4 regions of the Bradyrhizobium sp. USDA 4461 genome follow, and region 1 is predicted to be linked to each of the others. Evidence: predicted binding sites of a transcription regulator. Region 1 holds the regulator's gene; each other region holds the start of a gene.
What was found. The regulator LexA, encoded in region 1, represses DNA repair genes until DNA is damaged. The targets are predictions, from matches to a motif close to TGTTCNNNNTGTGTTCNG.
Positions count from the first base shown of each region.

Region 1 (2,201 bases):
CGCATCATGATGGCGATCCGGCACGTCGGGCTCGACTTCGTTGAACACGCCGACGCGGAAATTCAGCGTCTTGGTCCAGATCCAGCGGCTGTCGTAGCGAACGTTCTCGGCGAAAGCGAGCTCGGTGCCCGGCAGCATGCAGACCGCGACAGTCGGATCGTTCTCCGACGCAAAGCCGCGGGTCGACGTGCCGCGGAAGGTCGTGGTGATCAGCGTCTCTCCGACAATGGCGGGGCGCGATGCCACGGCGTGCAGACTATAGTCACACATCGGATGGCTCCTCAAATGGAGGTAGCGACCCGTGCCTCTCCTTGAGGCATAGGGCCTCTACCAGAGTGGACGATAGCGAACGAGTGTCAGCTCGTTTCTGGGCGATTGTACGACTCGCCCGAGACCGCCTCAATCACAAACACGCGACACTGCGTGAGAGGTATCGGAGCGCATCGAGCAGGCCGCATGCCGCGCTATCTTCCAAGGAACGATCCGATCTGTCGCTCGTTCCTCGCCGCCGCAAGTATTTGCCTCGCCGCCGCAACTATTTGCAATTCAGTACTTGCGATAGAGCCCGATCAGCTTGCCCTGGATGCGGACCCGGTTCGGCGGCAGGATGCGCACTTCATAGGCGGTGTTGGCCGGCTCCAGCGCGATCGAAGCGCCGCGGCGGCGGAAGCGCTTCAGGGTCGCTTCCTCCTCGTCGATCAGCGCCACCACGATGTCGCCGGTGTTGGCGACGTCGTTGCGCTGGATCAGCGCCATGTCGCCGTCGAGAATGCCGGCATCGACCATCGAGTCGCCGCGCACCTCCAGCGCATAATGCTCGCCGGAGCCGAGCATGTCGGGCGGCACGCTGATGGTGTGGCTGCGGGTCTGCAGCGCCTCGATCGGCGTACCGGCAGCGATCCGGCCCATGACCGGGACCGCGACCGGTCGATTGCCGTCATCCTCGGCGATCGGCGGTGTAGAGGTGCGCTTGCCGAGGGTGCCTTCGATGACGCTCGGGGTGAAGCCGCGTCGGCCGTTGCCGCCGCCGGCCGACAGCTCGGGCAGCTTGATGACTTCGATGGCGCGGGCGCGGTTGGGCAGGCGGCGGATGAAGCCGCGCTCCTCCAGCGCAGTGATCAGGCGGTGGATACCGGACTTCGAGCGCAGGTCGAGCGCATCCTTCATCTCGTCGAAGGAGGGCGGGACGCCGGCCTCTTTCAGACGTTCATTGATGAAACGCAGAAGTTCGTACTGTTTGCGCGTGAGCATCTCGAGTATTCCCCCGGTTGATAGCGTCGTTCGATTCCGAGACTCTTCGGTGGGATCTGCAGACCGGGCCTGACCAAGGGAGCATGGTGCTTGCTGCAAGCGCTCCTGGGCGGCCTCCCGATTGTAGACACCAGTACTCGAAACAAATCATGAACGGACACTATATGTTCGATATGTGTTCCGCAACCACTTAATTTCCGGTGAACACGCCCGGCGGCGCACAATCGCCGCGGTGAGAAAACCCTATTCGGGCAGCATCAGGATCTCGCATTCGCTGCCGGCGACGGCGGCCGGCGCAAACGGCGGACGCACGAGAAGTGCCCGTGCCGCAGCGAGATTCCCGAGCAGCGAAGAATCCTGCTGCATCACGGGCGTTGCGATCAGCGTGCCGTCGTCGCGCGTCTCGAGACGCGCGCGCAGATAGTCCTCGCGCTGGTCGTTGGCAGCGAGGTCGCGGCCGAGCAAAGCGGTCGCGCGGCGATGATGAATCGCTTTTCGGCCGCTCAGCGCCCGAATCAACGGCACCAGAAACAGGAAGGCGCAGACATAGGACGACACCGGATTGCCGGGCAGGCCGATCACCCGCATCGCCCCGAGCCGGCCATGCATCATCGGCTTGCCGGGCCGCATCGCGATCCGCCAGAACGCCATCGCGACGCCCTCGGCCTCCAGCGACCGCTTGACCAGGTCGTGGTCACCGACCGAGGCGCCGCCGGTCGTGATCAGGATGTCGGCTCCGGTGTCGCGGGCCCGGCGGATGCCGGCCGTGGTGGCCTCAACCGTATCGGCGGCAATCCCGAGATCGATGGTCTCGGCGCCTTCGGCACGCGCCAGCGCCCGCAGCGCATAGCCGTTGGAATAGACGATCTGGCCGGGTCCGGGCTGCGAGCCCGGCATCACCAGCTCGTCGCCGGTCGCCAGCACCGCGACCTTCGGCCGGCGATGCACGG
Region 1 is NZ_JBSRXM010000001.1:6,410,231-6,412,431, forward strand. Features, by position in the region: gene ACVINW_RS30130 (hypothetical protein) at 1-270, opposite strand, end outside; gene lexA (transcriptional repressor LexA) at 547-1,251, opposite strand; gene ACVINW_RS30140 (molybdopterin molybdotransferase MoeA) at 1,495-2,201, opposite strand, start outside.

Region 2 (2,201 bases), 310 kb from region 1:
TCGCGCGCCCATTCGCTCTCGGTCTCGCGGTAGCGGCGGTCGATGTTGGTGACGACGCCCTCGAACGGCTTCTTGGTGTCGTAGGAGCGGACGCCGTCCTCATAGGAGAACTTGATCTCGTCGTCGCCGGAGCCGTGCAGCAGCGCGTTCTGGACCTTCTTGGTCAGGTCCTTCCACTTGGTGTCGAGCGTGAACTTGTAGTGCTTGCCGAGTGCGGTCAGGGTCTGGATGTAATAGGGCGACGACGATTTCGCCCACGGCGCGATCGCGCCCTTGCGCAGGGTCAGCTCCTTGTCGGGGATGACCAGGTCCTCGTCGATGTGCTGCTCGACGCCGAGGCCGCCGCAGGCCGGACACGCGCCGTAGGGGTTGTTGAACGAGAACAGGCGCGGCTCGATCTCGGGGATCGTGAAGCCGGAGACCGGGCAGGCGAATTTTTCCGAGAACAGGATGCGCTCGGGGCCGCTCTTGTCGTGGATTTTCGCGGTCTTCTTCTTGTCTTCTTTCTTCTCGTCCTGCGCGGCCGCCGCGGGCGCGTCGGCATATTCGATCACCGCAAGACCCTCGGCGAGCTTCAGTGCGGTCTCAAAACTTTCCGCGAGGCGTTGGGCGAGGTCGGGGCGCACCACGATGCGGTCGACCACGACGTCGATGTCGTGCGGGAATTTCTTGTCGAGGCTAGGGGCTTCCGACAGCTCGTAGAAGGTGCCGTCGATCTTGACACGCTGAAAGCCCTTCTTGAGATATTCGGCGAGCTCCTTCTTGTACTCGCCCTTGCGGCCGCGCACGACCGGCGCCAGCAGATAGAGGCGGGTGCCCTCGGGGAGCGCCAGCACGCGGTCGACCATTTGCGAGACGATCTGGCTCTCGATCGGCAGGCCGGTGGCGGGCGAATAGGGCACGCCGACGCGCGCCCACAACAGGCGCATGTAGTCGTAGATCTCGGTGACGGTGCCGACGGTGGAGCGCGGGTTCTTCGAGGTGGTCTTCTGCTCGATCGAGATCGCCGGCGACAGGCCGTCGATCTGGTCGACATCCGGCTTCTGCATCATCTCCAGGAATTGCCGCGCATAGGCCGACAGCGATTCGACGTAGCGGCGCTGGCCCTCGGCGTAGATGGTGTCGAATGCGAGCGAGGATTTGCCGGAGCCGGACAGGCCGGTGAACACCACCAGCTTGTCGCGCGGAATCTCGACGTCGATGTTCTTCAGATTGTGTTCGCGTGCGCCGCGGATCGTGATGGCGCGCGATGAGGAGCCCGCGTTCTGTTGGCGCTTCGCCTTGAGCACTTCATCCATAGCGACAATTCCGGGCGCATGATCGGGCGCCTTTTGGGCGCGCGTCGCCGGTGATGCCGGGAGCTTGCGCCGATGAGTGTGAAGACTGGAACGTAGGAAGAACGGCCGGCAATTTCCAGTGCTGAATAGCGGCCATCAACGGATAGTTTGCCGGATGGCAGCAGCCGGCAGCAGGATGGGTTCCGAAATGCAAAAAGGCCGGCGCGAGGCCGGCCTTTCGGTGCGATCCGATGCTGGATCCGCCTGGTCCGTTGCCTAAAGCGCGATGAGATTGGATCGAATCGTCATCGCGCCTTAGGTCTTTGTTTGACATGATCTTTCCGGAAAACCGCTTCGCACTTTTCCGGATCATGCTTTAGTACTTGGCGACGATCGGGCCGCCGAAGTGATAGTTCACGCCGAACTGCACGCTGTGCAGGTTGAGGTCGCCGGAGGCAACGCCGAAGTAGGTCTCGCTGCCGAGGCTGCGATACAGGTACTCGCCCTTGATCGACCACTGCGGGGCGATGAACGCCTCGATGCCGGCGCCGACGGTCCAGCCGGAGTGGAAGTTGCTCTGCGAGACGGTGGCGCCGAGCGCGGTGACGCTGATCTCGTTGTCGACCCAGGCATAGCCGCCGGTGCCGTAGAACAGCACCTTGTCGACCGCGAAGCCGAAGCGGCCGCGCACGGTGCCGAGCGCGTCGATCTTGCTCTTCGCGGTGACGCCGAGCGCGCTGACCGACGCATCGACGTCAGCCCAGGCGCCGTCGGCCTCGAGGCCGTACACGATGTTGCCGGCCTGCCAGTTGTAGCCGATGGTGCCGCCGCCGAAGCCGCCTTCCATCTTCGGATTGCCGGAGTTCTCGCTGGCGTAACCGCCGAAGCCACCGATGTAGAAGCCGGTCCAGTTGGTGATCGCGA
Region 2 is NZ_JBSRXM010000001.1:6,719,781-6,721,981, reverse strand. Features, by position in the region: gene uvrA (excinuclease ABC subunit UvrA) at 1-1,298, opposite strand, end outside; gene ACVINW_RS31670 (outer membrane protein) at 1,654-2,201, opposite strand, start outside.
Region 2: the regulator LexA is predicted to act here: its motif matches at 1,385-1,402, upstream of uvrA (excinuclease ABC subunit UvrA).

Region 3 (2,201 bases), 6.2 Mb from region 1:
TATAAGAACCCGGATTTCGCTGCGCTGCATCCGGGCTACGGCGGCCCGCCTAGAACAAACTGAGCTGCTGCCCGTTGCGCTTCGGCTTGGCGAAGTGATCGGTTGTCAGCTTGGTGCGCCGCTTGTTGAGGCCGAGCTTTTCGCAGGCGATCTCGAAGCGGCGGCCGATCATCCAGGCCATCGGGCCAGTGCCCTTCATCCGCGTGCCCCATTGCGAGTCGTAGTCGCGGCCGCCGCGCATGTCGCGGATCAGCGTGAAAACGTGGCGGTAGCGGTCGGGATAGTTGGCCATCAGCCATTCGCGGAAGAGATCGCGGACCTCGAGCGGCAGCCGCAGCAGCACGTAGCTTGCTTCCTTGGCGCCGGCATGGACGGCGGCGTCGAGGATGCGCTCGATCTCGGAGTCGTTCAGCGCCGGGATCACGGGCGCGACCATCACCGTGGTCGGGATGCCGGCCTCCGTCAGCCGCTTGATCGCCTCGAGCCGCTTCGGCGGGGTCGAGGCACGCGGCTCCATGGTGCGGGCAAGCTTCGGGTCGAGCGTCGTCACCGACAGCGCCACCTTGGCGAGATTGCGCTTGGCCATCCGCGCCAGGATATCGATGTCGCGGGTCACCAGCGCCGACTTGGTGACGATGCCGACCGGATGCCCGGCGCGCTCCAGCACCTCGAGGATGCCGCGCATGATTTTCCGCTCGCGCTCGATCGGCTGATAGGGATCGGTGTTGGTGCCGATCGCGATCATCCGCGCCTCATAGTCGGGCGCCGCCAGCTCCTTCTCGAGCAGCGCGGGCGCGTCCGGCTTGGCAAACAGCTTCGACTCGAAGTCGAGCCCCGGCGACAGGCCGAGATAGGCGTGGGTCGGCCGCGCGAAGCAGTAGACGCAGCCGTGCTCGCAGCCACGATAGGGATTGATCGAGCGGTCGAAGCCGATATCGGGCGAGTCGTTGCGGGTGATCACCTTGCGCGAGCTGTCGAGCGCCACGCTGGTGGTAAATGGTGGCAGGTCGTCGAGGCTCTGCCAGCCGTCGTCGAACGCAACCCTCGCCTCGGCCTCGTAACGTCCGCTGGCGTTGGACTGCGCGCCGCGGCCGCGCCGCCGCTCGCGCTCGATTGCGACCGCAAGCTCGGGAAAAGGCGCAGGGACAGGTGAAGGTGCACCCGCCGGGTTATCGGAGGGCGCCGTTACCGGCGGGTGCTTGAGGGCATGAGAGGATGCTCGGCTCATGCTGTGAAGCTAGCACAGCGTGAGAACAAATCAAGAACATGAATCGAGAAATTCCACAGAACCTTGCTGCAAAATTCTGCAAGCGAACAGGCTGCTTTGAATATGACAAGGTGATAACACGGCCGGAGTTTCTTGAACCGTTTGAGCCACCGAAGCCTCAAATCATGCTGAGCGTGATCATTCCAACCGACGGCATCGAGCGCACCGCGGTCGCCACATTGGCGGCGCTGGTGCCGGGCGCGGCCGCCGGCGTCGTCCGCGAGGTGCTGCTGGTCGACCGCACCAATAGCGACGTGATGGAGCGCGTCGCCGACGTGGCCGGCTGCGGCTTCCTGCGGTTCGAGGGCACGCGCGCCGCGGCGCTGGCCGCCGGTGCGAAGCAGGCCCGCTCGCCCTGGCTGATGTTCCTGCATCCGGGCGCGGTGCTCGATGCCGGCTGGATCGAGGAGACCACCCAGTTCATCCAGATGGTGGCGGCCAGCGGCAAGGACCGCGCCGGCATCTTCCGCTACGCCCGCGCGCCCTACACCGACCCCGGCCTGCGCGACGGCCTCAAATTCGTCGCCCGCATGATCACCGGGCCCTCGGCCGAACAGGGCCTCCTGATCGCGCGCGAGCATTATGAACGGATCGGCGGCTACCGGCCCGATGCCCGCCGCTCCGAGGCGCGGCTGCTGCGCCGGCTCGGCCGTTCCTCCCGCACCATGCTGCGCAGCCGGATCATGGTGGCGTAGCGCCTCGCGGACGGCTCTTGCGATTTATTTGATTGCGTCAAATAATCTGTTTGATGAAATCAAATTCCCAGGACGGCTCCCTTGCGAGCCAGGTCGCCGCGGTGCGCGGCTTCAGCCGGTTCTATACCCGCAAGCTCGGCATCATCGAGCCCAAGCTGCTGCATTCCCCGTTCACGCTGCAGGAAGCCCGCATCATCTACGAGCTCGCGCATCGCCCCGACTGCATCGCGACCGATCTG
Region 3 is NZ_JBSRXM010000001.1:258,163-260,363, forward strand. Features, by position in the region: gene ACVINW_RS01285 (PA0069 family radical SAM protein) at 50-1,228, opposite strand; gene ACVINW_RS01290 (glycosyl transferase) at 1,393-1,962, shown strand; gene ACVINW_RS01295 (bifunctional helix-turn-helix transcriptional regulator/GNAT family N-acetyltransferase) at 2,016-2,201, shown strand, end outside.
Region 3: the regulator LexA is predicted to act here: its motif matches at 1,250-1,267, upstream of ACVINW_RS01285 (PA0069 family radical SAM protein).

Region 4 (2,201 bases), 860 kb from region 1:
CGGTTCAGATCGAGCCCGGATGGAAGATCAGACGCTTCATCGATCCAACTCACTGAACACTGGCACCAAAACCAAACAGGCGCCGAAGACGTCGGCAACTCAACGTCCTCAGCGCCCGCTTGCAGCGAAATCTTGGAGCTTTAAAGCTTACTCCTCCGTCGGCTCCTCGCCGTCGGCGTCGCGCTCCGGTGTGCCGGCGAGGATCTGCTCGGAGATCAGGCCGGAATTCTGCCGGATCGCGGCTTCGATCTTGGTGGTGATATCGGGGTTGGCGCGCAGGAACGCCTTCGAATTCTCGCGTCCCTGGCCGAGCCGCTGGCTGTCATAGGAGAACCAGGCACCCGATTTCTCGACGAGGCCGGCCTTGACGCCGAGGTCGAGGATCTCGCCCATCTTGGAGACGCCCTCGCCGTACATGATGTCGAACTCGACCTGCTTGAAGGGCGGCGCCAGCTTGTTCTTCACCACCTTGACGCGGGTGGTGTTGCCGACCACCTCGTCACGCTCCTTGATCGCGCCGATGCGGCGGATGTCGAGGCGGACCGAGGCATAGAACTTCAGCGCGTTGCCGCCGGTGGTGGTTTCGGGCGAACCGTACATCACGCCGATCTTCATGCGGATCTGGTTGATGAAGATCACCATCGTGTTCGACTTGTTGATCGAGGCGGTGAGCTTGCGCAGCGCCTGGCTCATCAGGCGGGCCTGCAGGCCGGGCAGCGCGTCGCCCATCTCACCCTCGAGCTCGGCCTTCGGCACCAGCGCCGCGACTGAATCGACCACCAGCACGTCGACCGCACCGGAGCGCACCAGCGTGTCGCAGATTTCCAGCGCCTGCTCGCCGGTGTCCGGCTGCGAGATCAGGAGCTCGTCGATGTTGACGCCGAGCTTGCGCGCATAGACCGGATCGAGCGCATGTTCGGCGTCAATGAAGGCGCAGATGCCGCCCTTCTTCTGGCCTTCCGCCACCGTGTGCAGCGCCAGCGTGGTTTTCCCTGAGGATTCCGGCCCGTAGATCTCGACGATGCGCCCCTTCGGCAGGCCGCCGACGCCAAGCGCGATATCGAGCCCGAGCGACCCCGAGGACACCGTCTCGACATCCATCGAGCGGTCGTTCTTGCCGAGCTTCATCACCGAGCCCTTGCCGAACTGACGCTCGATCTGGGAGAGCGCGGCTGAGAGGGCCTTGGACTTGTCCATGGAGGATCCTTCGACGATACGCAGTGCGGTGGCGGACATTTGGGATGTGCTCCTTATGGCGGGGATTCGCTAGCGGGACAAACGGGCGATGAGGTCGAATGGAATGCGTTGTTGATAGGAAACCTCGTACCACGTTTGTTCTATGTTCGCAATATGTTCTTTCGGACGCGTAAACGCCGGATGCCGTCAAGGCACTGTCTCCGGGGTTGATTTCCGAAGTGTCCTGGCGCGGATTAAGCGAACGGAAACCGAGGCTTGGTTGATGTTCTCGGTAGGACTACTGAGGCGATAGAGTAAATGTTCTGGCCCCATCATTTTCCATGGGACGCCATCTGTTCTGGCCGTGAAAGCGATCGCGAGATCGCGCCTCCGCACGCGGCGGCTCCCTCTGACAGACATTGTCCGGCCTCTTTCGGCCCAGCGCCTTTCGTGGCCATCGCCCCCGTGTCACAACCTGCGCACCGGCCGTAGCTAGTCGTCGGACTCCTGCCCCGCCGCGATCCGTAGTTCTCCGGGCAAGAACAAAGTTCCGGATGGCATGCCACCCAAGCACGTCCGAAAAATAGTTGCACCATCAAGATGTTATACACGCGCCGACCATGGTCTGGCACAATCTGCATACTACCTTGGTACCCCTCCTGACGCCCAAAAAAACTACGTAGCCTTCGCGGAAGACTCAGCTTGCGCCAGTGTTCGTAACGTTGGCCTGCCCGGCAATGCAGCCGGGGCGCTGCGCAGCGGCGACACCGTCCAGCCGACGGATCGGTCCGCCCGCAGGGTCTGCGACGCCGCCCGGACGGGCATTTTATCTCATATTAACGTTTGACGATTGTTAGAGATTAATACAACCTATGGTTTTAAGTATCGATGATTGCCTTTGATTCGCGGGATTGTTCCAGATGATCCACAGGGGCATCGAATTCACCATCACCCAGCTGATAGCCGGGGTCTGGACATGGCGCTTCCAGATCGGGGACCGGGTCTTCACAGGCAAGACCGAGGCG
Region 4 is NZ_JBSRXM010000001.1:5,546,819-5,549,019, reverse strand. Features, by position in the region: gene recA (recombinase RecA) at 148-1,236, opposite strand; gene ACVINW_RS25735 (hypothetical protein) at 2,097-2,201, shown strand, end outside.
Region 4: the regulator LexA is predicted to act here: its motif matches at 1,341-1,358, upstream of recA (recombinase RecA).